Regions from separate parts of the Pseudarthrobacter sp. SORGH_AS 212 genome, predicted to be linked through region 1. Evidence: riboswitches for the same ligand, from Rfam matches in the RefSeq annotation. Region 1 holds a riboswitch; each other region holds the start of a gene.
The links. Region 1 has a riboswitch for cyclic di-AMP ahead of QE394_RS04570 (C40 family peptidase). Riboswitches for the same ligand answer to the same signal wherever they lie in the genome.
Positions count from the first base shown of each region.

Region 2: it holds a riboswitch for cyclic di-AMP, as region 1 does, so the genes downstream of both, QE394_RS05825 (hypothetical protein) here and QE394_RS04570 (C40 family peptidase) in region 1, are expected to answer to the same signal.
Region 3: it holds a riboswitch for cyclic di-AMP, as region 1 does, so the genes downstream of both, QE394_RS18665 (LysM peptidoglycan-binding domain-containing protein) here and QE394_RS04570 (C40 family peptidase) in region 1, are expected to answer to the same signal.

Region 1 covers NZ_JAUTAA010000001.1:1,026,753-1,030,610, reverse strand. The annotation lists gene QE394_RS04575 (M23 family metallopeptidase) at 1-822, shown strand, start outside; cyclic di-AMP (ydaO/yuaA leader) riboswitch at 935-1,132, shown strand; gene QE394_RS04570 (C40 family peptidase) at 1,203-1,889, shown strand; gene QE394_RS04565 (NlpC/P60 family protein) at 2,047-2,826, shown strand; gene QE394_RS04560 (HNH endonuclease) at 3,073-3,573, shown strand; gene QE394_RS04555 (NTP transferase domain-containing protein) at 3,703-3,858, shown strand, end outside.
Region 2 covers NZ_JAUTAA010000001.1:1,283,526-1,287,383, forward strand. The annotation lists gene QE394_RS05815 (response regulator transcription factor) at 1-715, shown strand, start outside; gene QE394_RS05820 (HAMP domain-containing sensor histidine kinase) at 722-2,215, shown strand; cyclic di-AMP (ydaO/yuaA leader) riboswitch at 2,349-2,506, shown strand; gene QE394_RS05825 (hypothetical protein) at 2,509-3,246, shown strand; gene QE394_RS05830 (glyoxalase superfamily protein) at 3,422-3,790, opposite strand; gene upp (uracil phosphoribosyltransferase) at 3,836-3,858, opposite strand, start outside.
Region 3 covers NZ_JAUTAA010000001.1:4,064,529-4,068,386, forward strand. The annotation lists gene QE394_RS18660 (protein adenylyltransferase SelO) at 1-1,009, shown strand, start outside; gene QE394_RS18665 (LysM peptidoglycan-binding domain-containing protein) at 1,102-1,947, opposite strand; cyclic di-AMP (ydaO/yuaA leader) riboswitch at 1,951-2,123, opposite strand; gene QE394_RS18670 (hypothetical protein) at 2,309-3,265, opposite strand; gene QE394_RS18675 (hypothetical protein) at 3,367-3,810, shown strand; gene QE394_RS18680 (lytic transglycosylase domain-containing protein) at 3,749-3,858, shown strand, end outside.

The sequences.
Region 1 (3,858 bases):
CCCCGGGGCCGCCGACGCGCGGCGGGCCCCGCTGCTACGCCGCGTGCTGTCGAAACCGTCCAGGCTGCCGAGACCTCGCGCCCCCGCGATCTCCACCGTGATGCGCGCCGCCGTCGGGGTCCATTCCGCCAGATAACGGAATTCGCCTCGGCCAGCGGCATCGGCCAGAAGGCCGGCATCGCGCTAGCCGCCACCGGCCTGGTGCTCACCGTGACCGTTCCCGTCACCAGTCCCGTCATGGCCACTGACGCCAGCGGAACCGGTGCTGTTGCAGCCTCGTCGGTGACGCCGCAGCCCGCGATTTCCGCGGAAGCTGGCGCCCAGATCGACTTCAGCCGCTCCGCCGTCGTGACCCAGGCGGACCCTGACGGCAAGCTCAAGCAGCTGCTCAGCGCCCAGTCCGCAGGATCGGTCTCCCGGGCTGCATCCGCCGGTAGCCTCGGGGCTCCGCTGGCCACCATGGCCACGGCATCGCCGTTCGGCTACCGCGTCAGCCCCATCACCGGCGGCACCGGCGATTTCCACCGCGGGCAGGACTATGTTGCCCAGTGCGGAACCTCTGTGATGGCTGCCGCCACCGGAACCGTGACCTTTGTGGGCTGGCACCAGTACGGCGGCGGCAACAGGGTGGTGGTGGACCACGGCAACGGCCTGGAGACCACCTACAACCACCTGTCGTCGTTCAACGTCACCGAGGGCCAAACCGTCTCCCGTGGTGACGTCATTGCCCTCAGCGGGACCACAGGCGCCTCCACTGGCTGCCATCTCCATTTTGAAGTCCAGGTCAACGGCGAGGTCGTTGACCCCACCGGCTGGCTCTAGCCAAATGATGGCGGACTCTCGAATGGCTGTAACCCGCCGTGACCTGAATGTGACATTCAAACAAAACTGCTGTACCGTCTAACTCGCGTCAACTTTTCCGAAGTTGACGCTCTTGAGTGGATTGCCTAACTCTGCCACCGCTCAAGGTCCGTTCGCATTTCATCGTCTGGCAGGGGCGGGGGAACCAATTTTGGCCTTCTTGTTTCGAAGGCCTTGGGGTTAAGTCACGAAAGCTTCCTTGGAAGCGGTGTGGCCGGGTGACTCCCATCCGAATCCGACAGCTCACCTCGCAGGCATTGGGAGAGGCTACCTTCGTGTCTTCACGCCATAATGCTGCGCGCCACCGTGCGCAAACGGTTCGTACCAACCCTTTGGGCGCCGTGTCCAAGGCTGTTAGTGCCAATGCCGGGACTGTGGGTCGCCAGGCTGCTGTAGTTGCAGCCGCTTCCGGCCTCGTCCTGGGTATGGGCCTGCCGGCCGTCGCGGATACCACCGCGGGCGTCTCGGCATCCACCGAGTCGGGTTCGGCCCAGACCGCCCTTGCCGTCACCGCGGCACCTACCGCCACTGTTTCCTTCGAGCGCCCGGTCATCAAGACCACCGCCGCTCCGAAGCCGGAGCCGGTACGCACCCAGTCCACAGCTTCAGCAGCACGGGATGCCGGCAATGCCGTCACCGCAGCCGCTGACTCAACCGAAGCTGCTTCCGAGAAGCTCGCGGAGACTGTTTCCTCCGCTGCCACTTCGGGCATCGCAGCTATCGCGTACACCGGCATTGGCCACCCGTACGTGTGGGGCGGCACCACCCCCAACGGCTGGGACTGCTCCGGATTCACCCAGTGGGTCTACGCCCAGGCCGGCATCAGCATCCCGCGCGTCAACGCCTGGAACGCCATGAAGCCCACCTCCACTCCCCAGCCTGGCGACCTCGTCATGCAGAACGGCGGCGCACACGTTGGCATCTACGTCGGCAACGGCATGATGGTCAGCGCGCTCAACCCGTCCCAGGGCACCCTCCTGCACGCGGTTGCCGCTACCGGAACCTCCTCGTTCTACACCATGAACTAGTTCCCGGGGCCACAGGCCCCAGGAACTTTTTCTTTGCCCCCGCTTTTCGCTAAATCACACATCCCCGTTCGGGACGTGCCGGCGTACCCCCAAGATGCCGGCGCGTCCATAACCCCCGTGTTGCCTACAGGCCCGGGGACAACGAAAGAGAGAACTGATGACGACTCGTGCTACCGCACGGCATCGCGCCGAAGTCACCAAGACCAACTCAATCGCCATCATCGCCAAGGCTGTCGGCGGCAACGCCGGCGGCGTTGGGCGCCAGGCAGCGGTTATCGCCGCAGCCTCGGGCTTGGTCCTGACCAGCGGCATCGCCGCAAACGCAGCTGACACCAACATCCAGCGCGACTCCGCTCCTGCATCCGCCTTTGAAGTTGGATCAGCCGTTGAAGCCCCGATCTCCGCGGCGTCCACCATCAACATCTCCTTCGAGAAGCCGGCCGTCAGCACCAGCCCGGCTCCGGTGGTTGAGGCAGAGCCCGAGGTCGAGGTCCAGGAAGCCGCTCCGGCTCCGGCTGCCGAGGCCGCCACCGCCCAGACGGCTGCAGCGCCGAAGGTCACCGCTACAGTCACGGCGCAGCCAGCGTCTGCACCCCAGGCGTCTGCCAGCGGCAAGGGCGCAGCAATCCTTTCCGCAGCCTACGCCCAGCTCGGCGTCAACCAGGACTGCACGATGCTCGTCACCAACTCACTGGCTGCCGTGGGCATCAACTTCCACGACTGGCCCGCCGGTTACCTTTCCCTTGGCCGCACCGTCAGCGCTGCCGAGGCCCAGCCCGGCGACCTGATCTACTACGCCGACGGCGGCGCCGGCATGGCCCATATCGCTGTCTACGCAGGCAACGGCCAGGCTGTGCACGGCGGCTACAACGGCAACCAGACCGTGGTCTTCAGCGCCAACGTCGGTTCCGGACCGGTCTTCATCCGCGTCAACTGATCCCCCCGCGAGGGCTGGCCGGTACGGCCGCCCCTCGGAGTGAAAGGACCCCTGCCCACGCGGCCGGGGTCCTTTGCCGTTCACGGGCGGTGCGCCGCGGCGGCCGTTCCTGACGGTAGGGTGTGCCGTGATTAGCTGATCCTGCATTTCTTTGTTTACTCTTGTGGTGTCGATCCATAGCCCGGACATGCCGAGGGCAGCCGGCCCTCGAGCCCCTGACGGGTGCGGCCGTGAAGAGGTACGTGCATGCGCACTCTCGTTCTGAATGCTGGATATGAACCGCTGGCGGTTATTACTTTCCGCCGGGCGCTGGTGCTTGTGCTCACGGGCAAGGCAAGCGTGGTTGCCGAGGGCGAGGATCCCGTGGTGGGTCCGCAGGAAATCCTGGGCCGCCCCTCCGTGATTCTCCTCAACCGCTACATCCGGCCCAGATACAACCATGCCACAGCCGTCAGCCGGCGCGGCGTCCTGAGACGCGATGGGCACAAGTGCGCTTACTGCGGAAAAGCGGCGCACACGATCGACCATGTGCACCCCAAGTCACGGGGAGGGGCGGACTCCTGGGAGAACCTGGTGGCAGCCTGCCTGCGCTGCAACAACGTTAAGGGCGACCACACGCCCGCTGAAATGGGCTGGAAGCTGCGATTCGAGCCGGCACCGCCGCACGGCACCATCTGGCAGATCAAGGAACTGGAAAAGCCCACGCCGGCGTGGGACCCGTTCCTCCTGCCGGAGCGGGCCGCGTAAGGTGCGCTGTTTGTCTGGCCGGTCCTGACGTGTTGCCTGCGCCGGCCGCCTGGCTTGACCGCCTGACCGCCTGACCTGCCGAGTGCCTGGACTGTCCGAAGGGCGTCCGGCACTGGCTACGCTTGGACCATGCAAGACGACGTGCCGGCCTTTGATGCCCTCATCCTGGCGGGAGGCCGATCCTCGCGGCTGGGCGGCGTCCCGAAACAGGGGCTGCTGTTTCGCGGCACCACCCTCCTTGGCCGGGCCCTGGCTGCGGCTGAGGGAGCCCGGGCCACCGTGATT
Region 2 (3,858 bases), 260 kb from region 1:
CAACCTCCCCAAGCTCTCCCATCCGGACGGCTCCCCCATCCGCGCCCTGGTGGTGGATGACGAACCCAGCCTTTCCGAGCTGATGAGCATGGGCCTGCGGATGGCCGGGTGGTCCGTGGCAGTGGCAGCGGACGGGCCCGAGGCGGTGAAGCTGGCCAAGGACTTCCGCCCCGACGTCCTGGTGCTGGATGTAATGCTGCCAGGGTTCGACGGCGTGGAGCTGCTGGGCAGGATCCGCGCCTTCGCGCCGGAGGTGCCCGCCCTCTTCCTGACCGCGAAGGACGCAGTCCAGGACCGCATCGTCGGCCTGGCCGCCGGCGGTGACGACTATGTCACCAAACCGTTCAGCATGGAGGAAGTCATCCTCCGCCTGCACCGGCTGGTCCAGCGCTCAGGCGTCGCAGCCATGGACACCGCCGAATTGGTAGTCGGCGACCTGGTGCTCAACGTCGACACCCGGGAAGTCACCCGCGCCGGGGATGATGTGCAGCTGACGGCCACCCAGTTCGAGCTGCTCCGCTACCTCATGGAAAACCCCAAGCGCGTCATCAGCAAGGCCCAGATCCTTGACCGGGTGTGGGACTACGATTTCGGCGGCCAAGCCAACATTGTGGAGCTCTACATCTCCTACCTCCGCAAAAAGATCGACGCCGTCCATCCGCCCATGATCCACACCGTCCGCGGGGCCGGCTACGTCATCAAGCCGGCGGAGTAGCTCGCCATGGCCGCTTCAGAAGCTACCTACGCCCGGAGTTGGCTCAGGCCGGCAACCTGGCACCTGCGCACCCGCCTGATTGCCCTGGCCATGGCCCTGCTTATCGCCATCTGCGGTGCCGTTGGCATCGTGAGCTACGCATCGATGGACGCCTTCCTGACCCGGCAGCTTGATGACCAGCTCAGCCAGGCCGCAAACCTTGCCGACAATCCGGGCCGCCCGCCGTTTGGCGGTTTCAACGGACGGGACCCCCTGGACGCCCGGGGCCAAAGAATCGGCACCGTCAACGCGAGCATCCGCAACGGCCAGGTGAGTTCCGGCGGCTTCCTCGCCTCTGACACCACCCGCCAACCCTTGTCCACGGAGGACAAGGAGACGCTCCTCGCGCTCGATGCCAACTCCCGGCCAGTGGACCGTTCGATGTCCAGCGGTGATTACCGGCTGATCGCGGTCCAGACAAACTCCGGCGATGTCCTGGTCACGGGACTCCCCCTGGCTACCAAGGAAAGTACCCTCAGGTCCCTGGTGTGGACCTTCGTGTTCGTGTCGTTGGGCGGCCTGCTGCTGATCGGCCTCGTGGGGACGGTACTGATCCGCCGCACCATGAAACCCCTGGAACAGCTTTCCGAGGTTGCCACCCGGGTGTCTGAGCTGCCCCTGGACGCCGGTGAGGTGGCGCTCGCCGTGCGGGTGCCGCCGTCGAACTCCAACCCGGGCACCGAAGTGGGCAGTGTGGGGCATGCACTGAACCTCATGCTGGACAACGTAGCCAGCGCCCTGGAAGCCCGGCAGAAGAGCGAAACCAAGGTGCGCCAATTCGTGGCGGACGCCTCGCACGAGCTCCGCACCCCGCTGACCGCCATCCGCGGCTACACCGAACTGATGCGGATGACGGAGGACTTCACTCCCGACGGACAGAAATCGCTGGCCCGGGTCCAAAGCCAGTCCGAGCGGATGACGGCCCTGGTGGAGGACCTGCTGCTCCTGGCGCGGCTGGATGAGGGCCAGCCGCTCAAGCTGGCCGAGGTGGACCTGACGCAGCTGGTGGTGGAAAGCGTCAGCGACGAGAAGGTCATGGCCCCGAGCCACACCTGGCGGCTGGATCTTCCTGCGGAGCCGGTGCTGGTCAACGGGGACGGCGCGCAGCTGCGGCAGGTACTCATGAACCTGCTGTCCAACGCCCGGAAACACACCCCTGCCGGAACCACCGTGGTGGCCGGCGTCGGTACGGCACCCGACGGCGCCGCCGTCGTGACGGTCACGGACGACGGCGGAGGCATTCCGGCTGACTTCGTGGACCACGTCTTTTCCCGCTTCGCCCGCGCAGACGCGGCCCGCAAGGGCAGCGGCGACCAGGCCGGCGCGGCCGTTGCCGAGGGCACCAGCGGGCTGGGCCTGTCCATTGTCCAATCCATCGTGGAAGCCCACGGAGGCCGGGTAACGGTCACATCACGGCCGGGGAAGACGGAGTTTGCGCTTCGCCTGCCCGCCGTGGCCTGAATTCGCCAAGGCGACGCGCCGTCGTCGTGACGTCTGTTACCTAAATGTGACTTAAGCGCCGCTCTCCTGTACCGTCGATAGGGTGCGGTTCCCGTTCGGGCCGCATATCCGGATGACGCCAAGCTCTGCCACTTCCCGGATTTCGCTTGAACTGAGGCAGAGGCGGGGGACCCACGTCCCGGGCAACGCAGTACTGCCCTTGGGGTTAAGCCAGCACGTGTATTTGCCGTGCGGCCGGATGCCCTCATCCGAACCCGACAGCTAACTCCGCAGGTGTGAGAGGCGAAACAAACATGTCTAAATTCACGGTAAAACCGCGCCCAAAATCGGCCCCGAGCCACAGCGCGCAGCCTGAAACCCGCAAGAAGTCTTCCTTCGGCAAGCGCGCCGCGGTGCTCGCAGTCTCCGCAGCCATGCTGGTGGGCGTAGGCGCCGCAGGCCAGGCCACGGACGGCTTTTCCGGCGTGGCAGCTACCGGCTCCGAGTCCCCCGCTGCCACCGATTCCCAGATGAGCATCGAGAAGAGCGAAATCCGGTCTAACCCGGCTGCGTCGGCGCCCGCCGAACTCAAGGTGCAGCCCCAGGAGGCGGCACCGGCGCCCGCACCCGCTGCGGAACCTGCCCCGGCCGCAGCGCCCGCCCCGGCTCCTGCACCGGAACCGGCACCTGCTCCCGCACCGGAGCCTGCTCCCGCTCCCGAGCCTGCTCCCGTCGTCGCCGTCAACGATCCTGCCGGCGCACAGGCCTACGCGTCCGGCCAGCTGGCCAGCTACGGATGGGCGCAGGACCAGATGCAGTGCCTGGTCACCCTGTGGACTAAGGAATCCGACTGGACCACCACCGCCACCAACGCCAGCAGCGGCGCTTACGGCATCGTGCAGTCCCTCCCCGCCGAAAAAATGGCGAGCGCCGGCCCCGACTACCTGACCAACTACCGCACCCAGATCAACTGGGGCCTGAACTACATCAAGGAGCGCTACCAGTCCCCGTGTGGCGCCCTGAACTTCCACCTGGGCAACAACTGGTACTAAAAACCTTCACACGCTGAGGCCCTTTCGACCGGCCGCCGCCGAACCCTACCGGTTCAGCGGCGGCCGTCGTCGTATCTGCTTCATGCCGCGAGGCACCAATTACCCCGTGCGTTAGGTAGCAATTTTTGGGATTGGCCCTAACGGCCACCGAGCGGTTTGGGGCTGGGACGTGCCGTTACCGTCCCGGAATGTACTGGACGGCCCAGCGGTTGCCGTCCGGGTCCGCGAAGTACACGAAGTGCCCCCAGTCCTGAACGTCCACATCGCTGACCTCCACCCCATTGTTCTTCAGGTGGTCATGGGCGGCTTGGATGTCACTGACCACCAGCTGCAGGTTGGAGCCGGTGCCCGGAGGAGCGTCAGTGAGGCCTTCCCCGATGCAGATGGAACACGCTGAACCGGGCGGGGTCAGCTGCACGAAGCGGATGGATTCCGACGGGCGTTCGTCGAAGTCGGCGTTGAAACCCACTTTATTAACGTAGAAATCCTTGGCGCGGTCCACATCGGACACGGGGACAAACACGAGTTCAAGTTTCCAGTCCATTGCCACAGGCTACGGCCGGGGACTTGTGCGCGGAAGGCTTGAACCTCAGCCGGCGATGCCGTACAGCC
Region 3 (3,858 bases), 3.0 Mb from region 1:
TGCCGTCGTAGCTACCGGACGGCAGGTACGCCGGGATGACATGCTGCCCGGCGCCGTGCTGGCCCGGGTGGCCGGCAGCCACCTTCGGGTGGGCAGTTTCCAGTATGCGCGGGCCACCGAAAACCCGGAGCTCCTGCGCCGGCTGGCGGACCACGCCATCAGCCGTCACTATCCGGATGCTGCTGCGGCGGACAACCCATACCTCGCCCTCTATGGGGCGGTGGTGGCGGCACAGGCCTCGCTCGTGGCGCAGTGGATGCTGGTGGGGTTCGTCCACGGTGTGATGAATACAGACAACATGACCATCTCCGGGGAAACGATCGATTATGGCCCCTGTGCCTTCATCGACGCGTTCAACCCGGCCGCCGTGTACAGCTCCATCGACGTCGGTGGCCGGTATGCGTACGCCAACCAGCCGGTCATGGCCGAATGGAACCTTGCCCGCCTGGCCGAAGCCATGCTGCCGCTAATTGACGAAGACCAGGAGGCGGCGGTTCCGGTGGCCGTGGAGGCGCTGGGTGGATTCCGGCGGCAGTACAGTGCGGCGTGGTTCGGCGGCATGGCCACCAAGCTGGGCCTTGCGGCGGGGAAGCCGGGGACGGCAGCAGACGAGGAGGTCTCGGACCTGGTGGACGGGGTTACCGGCATCCTCAAGGACGGCCCCGTGGACTACACGCTCTTCTTCAGGAACCTGGCCAAGGCCGCCCGGGGTGACAGCCGGCCTGTCCGCGGCATGGTCATGGACCTGGCCGCGTACGATGCCTGGGCTGAACGCTGGCAGGAGCTGGGGCCGGACGCCGGGCTGATGGACCGCACCAATCCCGCGTACATTCCGCGGAACCACCTCGTCGAAGAGGCGCTGGCCGCGGCTACGGTCGGGGACCTGGAGCCACTGCACCGGCTGCTGGAAGCGGTGGCGGCGCCGTACAGCGAACGCCCCGGCCTGGAGCGGTACGCCGAGGGCGCCCCGGAGGACTTCGGGACGTACATGACCTTCTGCGGCACCTGAACAAGGAAGGGCAGCAAAAAGGGCGGTAGCCGGGGTCTCCCGGCTACCGCCCTTTTGCAGCTCTATGCGCTGAAAGCTACGTGCTCAGCAGGCTATGCGACCCGTACGTACGAGGCTGCACCAACCCAGCTGACGGAGTGCACCTGGGTCTGGCTGCCGTTGACCCCGCCGCTGACCATCTGGCCGTCACCGGCGTACACGCCGACGTGGCCTGCCGAGATGACGAGGTCACCCGGGGCGGGTGCGCCCACTACGGTGCCGTACTGGTAGAACTGGCCGGGAGCCAGGTCACCGACCGACTTGCCGACGGCGCGCAGGGCCTTCTCCACCATGGCGGTGCAGTCCTGGGTGACGCCCACCTGGCCGTACGCGTTGGCCAGGATGGCAGCGCCGGTGCCCGAGCCGGTGGCCGCAGGCGTTGCAGAGGCGTAACCGAGGTTCATGCCGGTGTTGGCGGGAGCGGCGCTTGCGGTCTGGACAGGTGCCGCGGCCGGAGCAACGGCCGGAGCGGCCGGTGCTGCGTAGCCGGCGCCGGGGATCGCAATCTGGTCACCCGGGTAGATGATCGAGGAAACGTCGAGGCCGTTGGCTGCCAGGACGTCGTTGAGGCCAACCCCGTAAGCGGACGCAATGGCGCCGAGGGTGTCGCCGGAAGCAACCGTGTGGACGTTGCCGGCAGCCGCGGCGGGTGCAGCCGCTACGGGTGCGGCAGGTGCCGAGTATGCCTGGACATTATTGGTTTCGGTGCTGTCCGGGCCGGTCACACCTGCATGTGCCGGAGCTCCGACGCCGAACGCAATGCCCGATGCTGCGGCTACCGCCAGTGCCGGGCGTCCGAAGGTCCGGGCCTGGGCCTTGGCCGTCACGGCCAGGCCCTGCAGCGCGATGGAGCCGGCCGGAGTAGCGCGGTGACGGGCGGTGGTGAAATTTTTTGACACGGTTGATCGCCTCTCCCATGCCTGCGGGGTGAGCTGTCGGGTTCGGGCTGGAGATGCCCGGCCGGTAGCGCACTTCGTCAGGGACGGAAGGCGATATCGACTTAACCCCAAGGCTTCGGTGAAGCCGCGGAAACTTGGTTCCCCCGTCCCTGCCAGCTGGAAAGCGATTGAATCCCGGTTCAGCGGCAGGGCTCGGCAAGCTGAGGGGAATGTCCCGTTTGGGAGGGACACGTGTATGACCATAACCCGGCGTACACCGGATTGTCACATTTGGATAACATGCGAGGCAGTCCTCTCGGATGAAGGCCTCCTCCGCGGGGCCTTCCGGAACGCCGCGGTGACCTCGGATGATGCGCGGGTCCTAGCCGTTGTGGCATGCCAACGTAACAAAGTCATAAAGTTGCGCACGCAACAGCCCGCCGGCTGCCACTTTCAGGACACCTTCCCGCGCTCCGGCGGTAACGGTGAGGGGCAGCAGGGTTCCCACTTTGTCTTCCGCGACGGCGTGCGGATCGCACCGGGCGGGACGCACCCGCAGGGCCAGGACCGTTTCGGGTTCCCCAGGCCGGACCGTTACGTCCCGCGGCCACGGCTCAACCCCGTCCTCCGCCAGCAGGGGCGTGCCGCCCACGCTGTGCAGCGTGAGGGACGGCGTCCCGGCGGGGGCCATCTGCCGTGGGCTGATGCGGAGGCGGACGACGGCGGTGCGGCCGTCCGCCGCCACCTCAAGGTGCTGGTCCAGGGCCAGCCCGGCCACCTTCGCGGCGTCCGCGGCCAGGCAGAGCTCGGAATTGTTGCGCGGCAGCACGCCGAAGGGATCCGGGGCCGGGAGGGTCAGTGCTGCCGGTTGCCGTCCGGCCGTAGCGACGGAAACCGTGGCGCTGGCCTGCGACGATGCCGTTGCCGGCTCGGCACAGGCCGGAGGTGGGAGCTGTGCGGGCACGCTCTTGGGTTGGTGCGGCGGAAGCTCCAGGCTGCCCGCCGGTGGCGTCCACTCGATGTCCCCGTCGAACAGCGGGGAACTGACGCGCGCCACGTCCACAGCCACGGGACTGTCCGTGGTGTTGGTGAGCTGGAGCAGGATGGCGTGCTGCCCGTACTGGTCGCGGGACTGGTTTAGCTCGATGGTGACCGGTCCGGGCGCCGCGGAAGCGGGGGACGCCGCCGGGGCGGGCTGCTGTGGTGTGCAGGCCGAACCTGCCAGCACTGCTGCGGTCAGCAACGGCAGCAAGCAGCGCGGGGTTGCCGGTTTTGCTGTCCGTCCGGGGGCAGGGGTCCGGCGGGCTGGTGTGGTGCTTGGTGTGCTGGCGCCGGCCATGGGCACAGTCTAGGGCCGCGGCGTGCCTTCCGTCTCTGCTGGATAACGATCCGCAGCAGCAAGCCCTCAACCTGTGGTTGAGGGCGGTAGGCTACGGGACTATGCCCCTGTCCGTTACCAAACTGAAGTCTCCGGTGCTCGGGGGACTTCTGGTGTTTGCACTGCTGGGACCGGCAGCCCTTGCGCCGGCGTCGGCCTCGGAGCGCGCGCCGGAGGGGTACCCCTCCTGGGAGGACGTCCGGAAGGCCAGGGAATCTGAAGCGGGCACAGCGGCGGAAATCACCCGGATCGGCAGCCTCCTCGCCGTTTTGCAGGCGGATTCAGAAGCGCTCGGTGGGGCGGCCGTTGCCGCTGCGGCGGATTTCGCCGCTGCCGAGGCGGCACTCACTGCAGCCAACAGCCGGGTCGATGCGTTGGCTGCGCAGTCAGCAGCAGCCAACGGGGAACTCCGGCAGCACCGCAGGGAAATCGGAGCCCTTTGCCGTGCAGTCGTACAAGACGGGTGCAACCACGGCCGGATTCTTCATGGCCCTGGACGCCCTTGAGTCCGGCAGCGTCCACGGACTCAACATGGTGGAGCTGGTTGGCGCGAA